One region of the Alteromonas sp. G5_S2_22_S1 genome, then DNA from elsewhere that is predicted to be linked to it. Evidence: riboswitches for the same ligand, from Rfam matches in the RefSeq annotation. Region 1 holds a riboswitch; the other holds the start of a gene.

Region 1 (5,010 bases):
TTTGGCGCTTAGTAATGACGGCTGCGAGGGCGCGTGTTCCCGTTGATAAAATTTTACCGAAGGAAAGCACAATGGGTTATTGGGGAAACCTATACAGCGTCCATAGGCAGGGCTGCTTGTTTGTGATGTAAGGGTATACGCTGTGTTCGCACAAGAAGCGTGCCTAACCTGGCTAACATAAGCGTTGGCAAGGGTAAGGGCATCTTCAATGCAGTAGTCGTTCACCACAAAAGCCGCTATGGCACTGGCTAACATACAGCCCGTACCGCGAAGCTTGCTGGTCTCTTTTCTTGGCTGACTAAACTGTATGGTTTGGGTGGGGCTGATGAAGGTATCGCATACGTGTGCTTGCCAGTTGGCGTGCCCTCCTTTTATGTAAATCGCGTGCGCGCCCTTGGTTATGAGTTGGTGGGCTGCAGTAAGCAAGCTATCTTCGCTTTTTATCGATAGACGAGTTAACCACGAAAGCTCTTGGGTATTAGGCGTGACTAAATCTACGGTATTTAAAAGTTCTTCTACTACAGGTTCAGACAGTTCGCTTAATTTTCCACCTGATGATGTGCGTATTACCGGGTCCCACAATACAAATGGCCGAGGTTTATCCATTGAGCGAATGCGCGCGCACAACAACAGCGCTTGTTCATCGTTAGCAATAGCGCCAATTTTTATCGCGCTGGCTGGTGTGCTCTCGCTAAGTACCTGCCACTGTTGATTCAGTGCTGAAGCCGTCATACTTTCTTTGCTTAGCATTATCGAATTCGACTGCACAGTGGCCTGCGTAGTAATGACGCAGGCGTGAACGTTTAAGTCGGCAAGGGTAATGGCATCGCGGGTAATACCCGCGCCGCCACTAGAATCTATACCGCCTATACACCATACAACCGGCTGTTTAACCGCAGGCTGCTGCAAGGCGTTCTCTGTCATGGCAATTCAACCTTACTGTCGGCGGTATGATAAAGCTCGGCGCCCGATTTATTAAATGCGTTCGCCATGTCCTTCATGCCTTTTTCCTTTTCTTTTTCTGCGGCTTGGGCGGGAGCTAGGTTTTCCGCCTGCTTAGCGACATCCCGTACTTCCTGAGATATTTTCATGCTGCAGAATTTAGGCCCGCACATAGAGCAAAAGTGTGCGACTTTGCCAGAGGCTTGCGGAAGGGTTTCATCGTGATACGCACGCGCGGTATGTGGGTCTAACGCTAAATTGAACTGATCTTCCCATCTAAACTCAAAGCGCGCTTTCGACATGGCGTTGTCGTGAATTTGCGCGCCCGGGTGGCCTTTAGCTAAATCAGCGGCGTGAGCAGCAATTTTGTAGGTAATTAAGCCTTGTTTAACGTCTTCCTTGTTAGGTAAACCAAGGTGCTCTTTAGGGGTTACATAGCAAAGCATGGCGCAGCCATACCAGCCAATCATGGCGGCACCAATGCCGGATGTGAAATGATCGTAGCCCGGTGCAATATCTGTGGTTAGTGGCCCCAGGGTATAAAACGGTGCTTCATGACAGTGCTTAAGCTGCTCTTCCATGTTCTCTTTAATCATGTGCATTGGCACATGCCCTGGGCCTTCAATCATTACCTGAACATCGTATTCCCAGGCAATTTTAGTTAGCTCACCAAGGGTACGTAGTTCAGAAAACTGCGCATCGTCGTTAGCGTCTGCTACGCTGCCCGGGCGCAAGCCATCACCTAGCGACAGCGCTACATCGTATTTCGCGCAAATTTCGCAAATATCGTGGAAGTGCTCGTACAAAAAGCTTTGCTGGTGACGACTTAAACACCACTTCGCCATAATCGACCCGCCACGAGATACAATGCCGGTTACCCGTTTTGCGGTAAGGTGTACATATTCAAGCAGTACGCCTGCGTGAATAGTGAAGTAATCTACCCCTTGCTCGGCTTGTTCGATAAGCGTGTCTTTAAACATCTCCCACGTTAAGTCTTCGGCTACGCCATTCACTTTTTCCAGCGCTTGGTAAATAGGTACGGTACCAAGGGGGACTGGGCTATTTCGCAGCAGCCACTCGCGGGTTTCGTGAATATTCCTGCCGGTGGATAAATCCATGATGGTGTCGGCGCCCCAGCGCGTAGACCACACCAGCTTTTCTACCTCTTCTTCAATTGATGACGTTACTGCAGAATTACCAATGTTGGCGTTAATTTTCACTAAGAAGTTACGGCCAATAATCATTGGCTCTAGTTCGGGGTGGTTAATGTTACACGGAATAATTGCGCGCCCTGCGGCCACTTCTTGTCGCACAAATTCAGGGGTTATCGTCTCGGGTAAATTGGCGCCAAAGTGCTCGCCTTTGTGCTGCTGAGTTAGCTCGGCGTCTTTAATGGCTTGGCGGCCCATGTTTTCGCGTATGGCAATGTATTCCATTTCAGGGGTAATAACGCCCTGTCTGGCGTAATGCAGCTGTGTAACGTTTTTGCCTGCTTTTGCTTTTAGCGGTTTGCGACTGCGTATAAAGCGAAAGTCTTCGGTAAAAATGTCGTTTTCACGTTCTTTGGCAAAGCTTGATGAAACGCCATCAAGCTCAAGGGTATCGCTGCGCTCTTCAATCCAGGTTTTACGCAAAGGCGATAAACCTTTGTGCACGTCAATATTTTCCTTTGGGTCGCCGTAAGGGCCTGATGTGTCGTAAACCGGAATGGGTGGGTTGGGTTCTAAGATAGGGCTGTCTTCTGTGCCGCCTACCAAGCTGTCGTGCTGGTGAATAAGGCGCATGGCCACACGGATATCGTCTCTACTTCCACTTTCGTAATGGCGTGTTGAGTTGGGGTAGGCTTCGCCCGCTAGTTCATTAATGAATTGTTGCGCTTGTTGGCGCTGTTCGCGTCTGTTCGACATAGCATTTTGGCCTTTTACGTTTAGGTTTAAAAATGCTTGTCAGGAGTGAAGGAGAATACAGTGTGTGAGGTTGAGTGGTTTTAACCGCGATTATAGCTAGAAGGTAATTAACAATGAGTGGTGAAAACTTATCGCAGATAAGAAGTAAATGTTTGCGCCTTGTGCTGCGCTAATCACTTACCATTTACATCACTCGTTGTTACTTACACATTCAAACCACAGCGTTACGCTTATTAAAAGCACTGTGCACATTGTATTTTCTTGTTCCCTTCGCAGGTATTAGCCTGATCAGGTTCTACGGATCCCACTTTCGCGGTCTCAGCTTACTGGGTTACCAGTGAAGCACTCCGACAAGTAATTTGTTTCTATTCGCACTTTATAACCACCTATGCAGGTTGTAAATTAAAGTGCGAATTCAAAATTCCTTTTTACTATATCGCCAATTTTACGAACAATACAAGTACTACCAGCTAGGCTAAATGAAATTTCACTTAGCCCGCTAGCTGCTGGCCTTCTTTATAAAGCTGAAGGGCCGTGGCTGTATCTTGCTGGCGCTCACTTATCGCTGAAAGAAGCAGTAAGTCTTCTTTGCGCGACTTCATTTTAGTGGCTTTAAGCAAGGCTTTCTCAGCCAATACATCGTCACCCGAATTAAACGCAACTTGGCCTAGGGTTGAGTAAAGGGCCACGTTTTCTTCATCTTGCTTAATCCAACTTTCTAGTAAGCGAAGCGAGGGGGAAGCATTAGGTAAATTCAGCTGTGTAAACAGCGGGAATAACGCGCTATTAGGCCCGCGCTTTTGCCACTCTACAAGGTGTTGCTGTGCGTCGGCATGCATACCTTGGTCAAGCAGCTGCTGAACGTAGGCGGCGCGATAGGCATCGTCATGACGCAGTTTGCGTGGCAGTGTATCCCAGTAGGATTTCAGCTCGACAGCGCCTTGTTTACTGGCAATTTCAGCAAATTTACCTTTTGCAATTCGCTGGCTCCAGGCGGTGTAGTCGGCTTTAGGCAGCGCTTTGCGCCACGTAGGTAAGTTTTCCTGAAGCACTTGCCATTTGCCAAGCTTGGCAAGAATTTGCGCTTTTAACTGCACAACTTGCTTGTTCTCGCGCTCTTTTTCGTCTAGTTCGTCAAGCTTTTCCAGTGCCGCGTCGTATTTCTCTTCAGCCACGTCAATGCGCGCATGCATCACCGTAGCGGCGACTTTAGCATTAGGAAAGTCGGTGGCTTGAACCAGGAAGTACCGGGCTTTAGACAAGTCGTTATTGGCAAAGGCAATTTGCGCAGATGCTAAGTAATTTACACCTTCAAAATCACCGTTGGTGGTTTTACCCAAAGACTTTTGAGCACTCTCAAAGTCGCCTGCGGCCATAGCGTGAAGACCGTCGTAAAATGCACGTTTGCGTTTGCGTTCGCCAAGGGTCCCAAACCACTTGTGAGAGCCGGTAATTAGGCTTAGCGCCCACAGTGCAAAGCGAGATAGTACGTACCACGCAATAACGGCACCAATAACCAGAATACAAAAACTGATCACCGTCATCTCAATGGCGGTACTACCTAATGAAATTAGTACGTAGCCTTTATCGCCAAGTAGCATGGGGCCGACAATTAACGCAACAACGAATGCGGCTAATACCGCAAGGGCAATAGCTAACCATTTCATAGTGCGCTAGCTCCTTGTCCAAATACCTGTTTCACACGGCTATCAAGTAAACGCTCCAGCGGCTTTTGAGACGCAAGCTCGGTTGGAATAGGGCGTGCAATATCGGTAGCACTTAAGTTTTGTAGCGCATCCATAAAACCGGTAACTTGGCTTTTTTCGGTATCAAACTTTTCAGTAAGTAGGGTTTGCGCGTATTGCAGCGACTGACTGTACAGGCCTTCATCACCCTGAAGGGCAGCTGTTTGCGCATGCATAAGCTGTAATCTAAGCTGCTCTTTTGCTAGGAACTGCGCTTCTAGCGAAAGCACTGGCTCTACTGGGCCTTCAATGCTTTTTACGGTAAGAAAATCGTCAACCAATGAACGCCACACCTTCGCAAGGTTTTCTTGCCAATCGTCAGCCGATTCCGACAATGTCGTGTCTTGTGCATTGCCATCTTCTGGTTTTTCAAAGGTATCCAGAGGAAGCTTATCAATTTGTGCAATCATGCCGGT
Region 2 (5,010 bases), on a different contig from region 1:
ATCAAAAACATTTTTGACGTTTTCCTGACGTTCACTGGTTAACAGTACGCGATGGCCTTCTCTTATCAGCTTTTGTATAAATAACCCCAAAAGAGACGACTTTCCCCTACCTCTTGGCGCGGTGATAAGCGCATTAAGTTGGTTATGGTAGAACCCTTGGCTTAGCTTGTTAAATGCGTGCTCTTGCTCATAAGACTTAAACAAAGTGCCACGATAAACATTTGCAGCATCAAGTTTATTTACTTCATAGCGGGCTATGTCTGGCAAGGACGTCGCGCTTTCACGGTAAAAAGCAATGGATGGATTGCCTTGAAGGCGGTCTATAAAGCGCGCAAGATAAAGGCTGCGTTTCAGGCTATAGCCTTCAGAAATAAACGAAACGGCAGCGTTTTCAGGCCACGTTGTAAACGGGGGGCAGATAAGAATTAAACACCCATGCTGTTTTACCGTGCCTGCTAAAGCCATGACATCGCCAGGTCTGAAAAAGTCTCTACAGTCTAAAAATGCGATATCCCACTCACTACCTAATACTTGCTTGCGTTTCTTTCCCTTTAACATTTCGCCGGTAAAGAGGTTGTATTTAACGGTATTAGATTTATCGATAGCATTAGTCACTGTGGTTAGTGCGTTGTGACAAAATTCGTCGCGGCCAGAAATCACCAATAACCTGCGATGCAACCGCAACGTTGAGTTTTGATGTTCGGTAAAGAAGGGGGCTAAAACCCACTCACATAATTGAGATAGCGCCATGAAACAGTTTTTTCGGTATAATCTAGCGCTATAGTAGCGATTTATTATGAGGAATTCGAATGCGCTTTCTTTCTCGGCGTTTAGTGATGCCAAATGACCTTAATTATGCCAATTCTCTGTTCGGTGGCCGCGCGTTAGAATGGATTGACGAAGAAGCCGCAATTTGGGCAATTTGTCAGTTGGAAACTAATTGTTTGGTTACCAAGCATATCGGCGAAATTAGCTTCGAGTCACCAGCCATGCAAGGTGATATCGTAGAGTTTGGCTTAGAAACCAAAGCGGTGGGCCGCACGTCTATTACTGTTAGCTGTTTAGTACGCAATAAAGCTACAAAGAAAACCATCTGTTTTGCAGACGATATCGTTTTCGTAAAAGTTGACCCAGACACACGTCAGCCAACAGCACACGGTAAAACGCTGGAAGGTTTAAAAGCGCAAACTGATGACGAAGTTCGTCGTTTAAATATGAACATAGACGCTGAATAAAACGCAGCGTCCTTCGCTATATATCATATAAAAAATATGAAGTTAGCTTAACGTGTTATCTGCTTGACGATGTCTATCGAACTGGTAGACTCCGTCGCAGAAGTTGAGGCTTTATTAATAAGGGCTCAACGCTATACCAAGGGGTGTCCGTTTTCGGTCTGAGATCCACTTTAGTGGGAACCCTTAAACCTGATCCGGATAATACCGGCGTAGGAATGGTTCACAACATAGCCTAATAACCTGCCGTTAGACCCGGATCTTTTTTCTTAAGTAAGAATAAGAGATCCCATGTATAAAACACTTTTCACACTTACACTCATTGCTACTTCTGTTGCCGCGTATGGCCAGCAGCAAAGCGCTAATGCCGATACAACTGCCTCTAATACTGATATCGAGCGCATTGTGGTAACCGGGGACTTTCGTCAAACTACACTAGACCAGCTAAGTGCGAGTGCCACTATTTTAAATCAGGAGCGACTTAGTAGCAGACAGCCTACTCATATTGATAGCGTGCTAAACAGTATTCCTAACGTGAACTTTGCTGCTGGTGCTTCTCGTGGGCGATTCGTTCAAATTCGAGGTATTGGCGAGCGTAGTCAGTTTGCCGAGCCTATTAACCCATCGGTTAGCTTTATCGTTGATGAGTTCGATTTTTCTGGTCTAGCTGCTGCAGGCTTAATTTTTGATACTAAGCAACTTGAAGTGTATCGCGGCCCGCAAGCTACCCTTTACGGTACAGGCGCTTTAGCCGGTGCGGTGAAGCTCTCAAGCAATGACGTTGGTAGCGACGCCCCTGATTATGTCGAGGCGCGAGTGGGCAATAAAGATACCTACCGAATTGAAGGCGCTACAGGGAACGACATAGGTGGTGACTGGGGTTATCGCGTGGCGCTGGTTCACAATAGCAGTGATGGTTTTGTTGAAAACACATTTCTTGGTCGACGTGACACCAACAATATTGATGAAACCGCATTGCGTTTTGCTGTAGAAGGGCATGTTGATGAGCGTACAACACTTGCGCTGACTTATCGATGGTATGATATCGACAATGGGTATGATGCTTTTTCACTAGATAATGATAATAGAACCTTATCTGACGAGCCTGGCTTTGATGAGCATCAAACCCATGCGGTAAGCGCGCGTTCGACAACAGAAACGGCGGCAGGCGATCTAATTCTCATTGCTACTCACGCCTCGCATAATATCGCTTATGGCTACGACGAAGACTGGACATTCACTGGCTTTCACCCTTGGGGTTATACCTCATTCGATGCGTATTATCGCGATGTAGATACACAAACAGGAGAAATTCGTTTTGTGTCTAACGAGAGCGCCGCATTGTTCGATGGCATAACCGACTGGACTATAGGTGTTTTTTACAAAAACACCGAAGAGCAACTGCTTCGACAATACACCTACCTCGATAACGACTTCGCCAGTGAATACACGCCAACAACGACGGCAATTTACGCTAATACTGAAAGCCGTATCAACAATAATTTAGTGTTAGTTGCGGGACTAAGGCTAGAAAACTACGATTTTGACTACGCTGACAATAACCTGCTTACACGCGCTTTCGATACTACCATGGTCGGTGGGAAAGTGGCGCTTCAGTATACACAGGGCGAGCACTTCTATTACGGCAGTATTTCTCGCGGTTATAAAGGCGCTGGCTTTAACCCCGACAGCCGTGTGAATGACGAACAGCGCTTTTTCGATGAGGAATATAACTGGAACTATGAAATAGGGTTTAAAGGCCCTTTGATGACGCCAGAACTTATCGCAAGAGCAGCGCTTTTCTACATGGATAGGAAAGACACACAGGTAAGTGATTTTGACGTTATTACTCGCGATGACGGTACGGCAGGGTTCGTTGATATTATCGATAATGCAGATTTAGGAACAAATAAAGGTGCTGAGATAGAGCTTAGCTGGTTTGCTACCGATGCATGGCAGGTCGATGCAAGCGTGGGGTATTTGAGCGCGACATTTGAAGGTTATACTCTTGCCGACGGCACGCAAGTAACAGAGCAAAGGCAAGCGCAGTCTCCTAAATGGACTGCAAACCTTTATAGTGAGTACGTACTTACTAAAACGGTGCTTTGGCGTGTAGACATAGACTACAAAAGTGAATACCGCTTCTCAGACGGACATGATGTAACTGCGCCAAGCACCACATTAGTGAATTCTGAAATTGTTGTATTACACGAAAATTGGCAGACGACGTTGTGGGTTCAAAATGCCTTTGATAGAGAGTATTACACCCGAGGATTCGGTGGCTTCAGTAACGACCCTCGCGATGAGTATGCGTTTGACGAGCCGTACTATCAGCTAGGTAACGGTCGTCAATTTGGTGTTACCGTAAAGTACACGTTTTAAAATAAAAGGAAGCAGTTATGCAAGTTATGGTTGAACTCTCGTTGTACCCTCTGGTAAACGAATACATTCCGCCCATCCAAGATTTTATCGATAGGCTAAATAACTACCGCGATATTTCGGTGTCGACAAGTTCAACCAGCACTCAGGTAACAGGTGACTACGGGGTCGTTATGAAGATATTAGGCGAGGAAATGCAAAGAACCCATGAAGAAGTAGGGCAAGCTATTTTTGTGGCTAAGTTTCTCAACTTTGATGCTATGCAAGCCAGAAAGTCGTCTTGATGACTCATTTTCTTTCTGAGTTTACCTCACAAATTGCCGCTACCTCTTTATTGGAGTGGGTAGCGGTAGTGCTCGCTATAGCCTATGTGCTATTGGCTGCTAAACAGAATAGCTGGTGCTGGCTGTGTGCTTTTGTCAGCACCGCTATTTATACCTGGTTATTTTGGCAAGTTACCTTACCTTTTCAGTCAGCGCTTAATTTCTTTTATATGATCATGGCAGGTTATGGCTACTATCAGTGGTCTAAAGGCACTGAAGAGGGGAGGGTTAAGCCCGTTCGTCATTGGCCTTTATGGATACATTTACTAATAGTACCTAGTATGCTTTTAATGGCGTGGGGCTTATCTTTGGTGGCAGGTTCGCAATTCAATAGTGAGTACCTACTATTAGATGCGAGTATTAATTTACTGAGTGTCGTCACCACATTTATGGTGGCCCATAAAATCCTGCAAAACTGGGTTTACTGGTTTTTCATTAATCTGGCTTCTGCCTATTTATATCTGCAAGTGGGTTATGCATTATCTGCTTGTCTGTTTCTAGGCTATGTGGGTTTTGCCGTATTTGGTTATTATCAGTGGTTAGTGCAATATAAAAAACAAGGTGAGCACGTTGGATATCATCGCCACGCTGCGAAAGGCGCTTAAACTTAGTGACAGTGCCCAGCTTTCGGTGCATCCATCTGGGGCTGTAAACCATGTTTATCGACTTCAAAATGTTGCTTTACACTATGAAGGCACTGAAAGAAAACTGCAGTTTCACAGTGATTCTGAGAAAGCATTCAGGCACCGCCAAACAGGCCAAGTGGTTGAAGGAGAGCAAAACCAAGGCCGAGACCCAAAACAATCGTGCTGTGTCGGTGATTTTGCTGTTAAGTGGTTAGGTGACGATCGCTTTAGCGGTATTGACCGCACTTATCAGTTCGCTTTGCAGAAAAAACTATGTCGCTTAGGTTTAGCACCACAACCTATCTGGTTAAGCGATGATGAAACAATTTGGGTAGAGCAATGGGAAAGCGACACAACTAACCCAAGTTTAACCCCTCAGCGTTTAGCTCAAACCCTTGCCAGCGTTCATCAGCTGCCGATAAAGGCCCACCCGCTAAAACTTGCCGCAAG

Evidence for each region. Region 1 has a riboswitch for thiamine pyrophosphate ahead of thiC (phosphomethylpyrimidine synthase ThiC). Riboswitches for the same ligand answer to the same signal wherever they lie in the genome.
Region 2: another riboswitch for thiamine pyrophosphate. It lies ahead of ACTRWF_RS05415 (TonB-dependent receptor domain-containing protein); the one in region 1 lies ahead of thiC (phosphomethylpyrimidine synthase ThiC).

Annotation. Positions count from the first base shown of each region.
Region 1 is NZ_JBQKUJ010000004.1:113,501-118,510, forward strand. It holds gene thiE (thiamine phosphate synthase) at 1-924, opposite strand, end outside; gene thiC (phosphomethylpyrimidine synthase ThiC) at 921-2,849, opposite strand; TPP riboswitch at 3,098-3,209, opposite strand; gene ACTRWF_RS06520 (heme biosynthesis HemY N-terminal domain-containing protein) at 3,341-4,516, opposite strand; gene ACTRWF_RS06525 (uroporphyrinogen-III C-methyltransferase) at 4,513-5,010, opposite strand, start outside.
Region 2 is NZ_JBQKUJ010000003.1:241,131-246,140, reverse strand. It holds gene ACTRWF_RS05425 (GNAT family N-acetyltransferase) at 1-750, opposite strand, end outside; gene ACTRWF_RS05420 (acyl-CoA thioesterase) at 810-1,235, shown strand; TPP riboswitch at 1,365-1,468, shown strand; gene ACTRWF_RS05415 (TonB-dependent receptor domain-containing protein) at 1,524-3,614, shown strand; gene ACTRWF_RS05410 (hypothetical protein) at 3,632-3,895, shown strand; gene pnuC (nicotinamide riboside transporter PnuC) at 3,895-4,539, shown strand; gene ACTRWF_RS05400 (phosphotransferase) at 4,505-5,010, shown strand, end outside.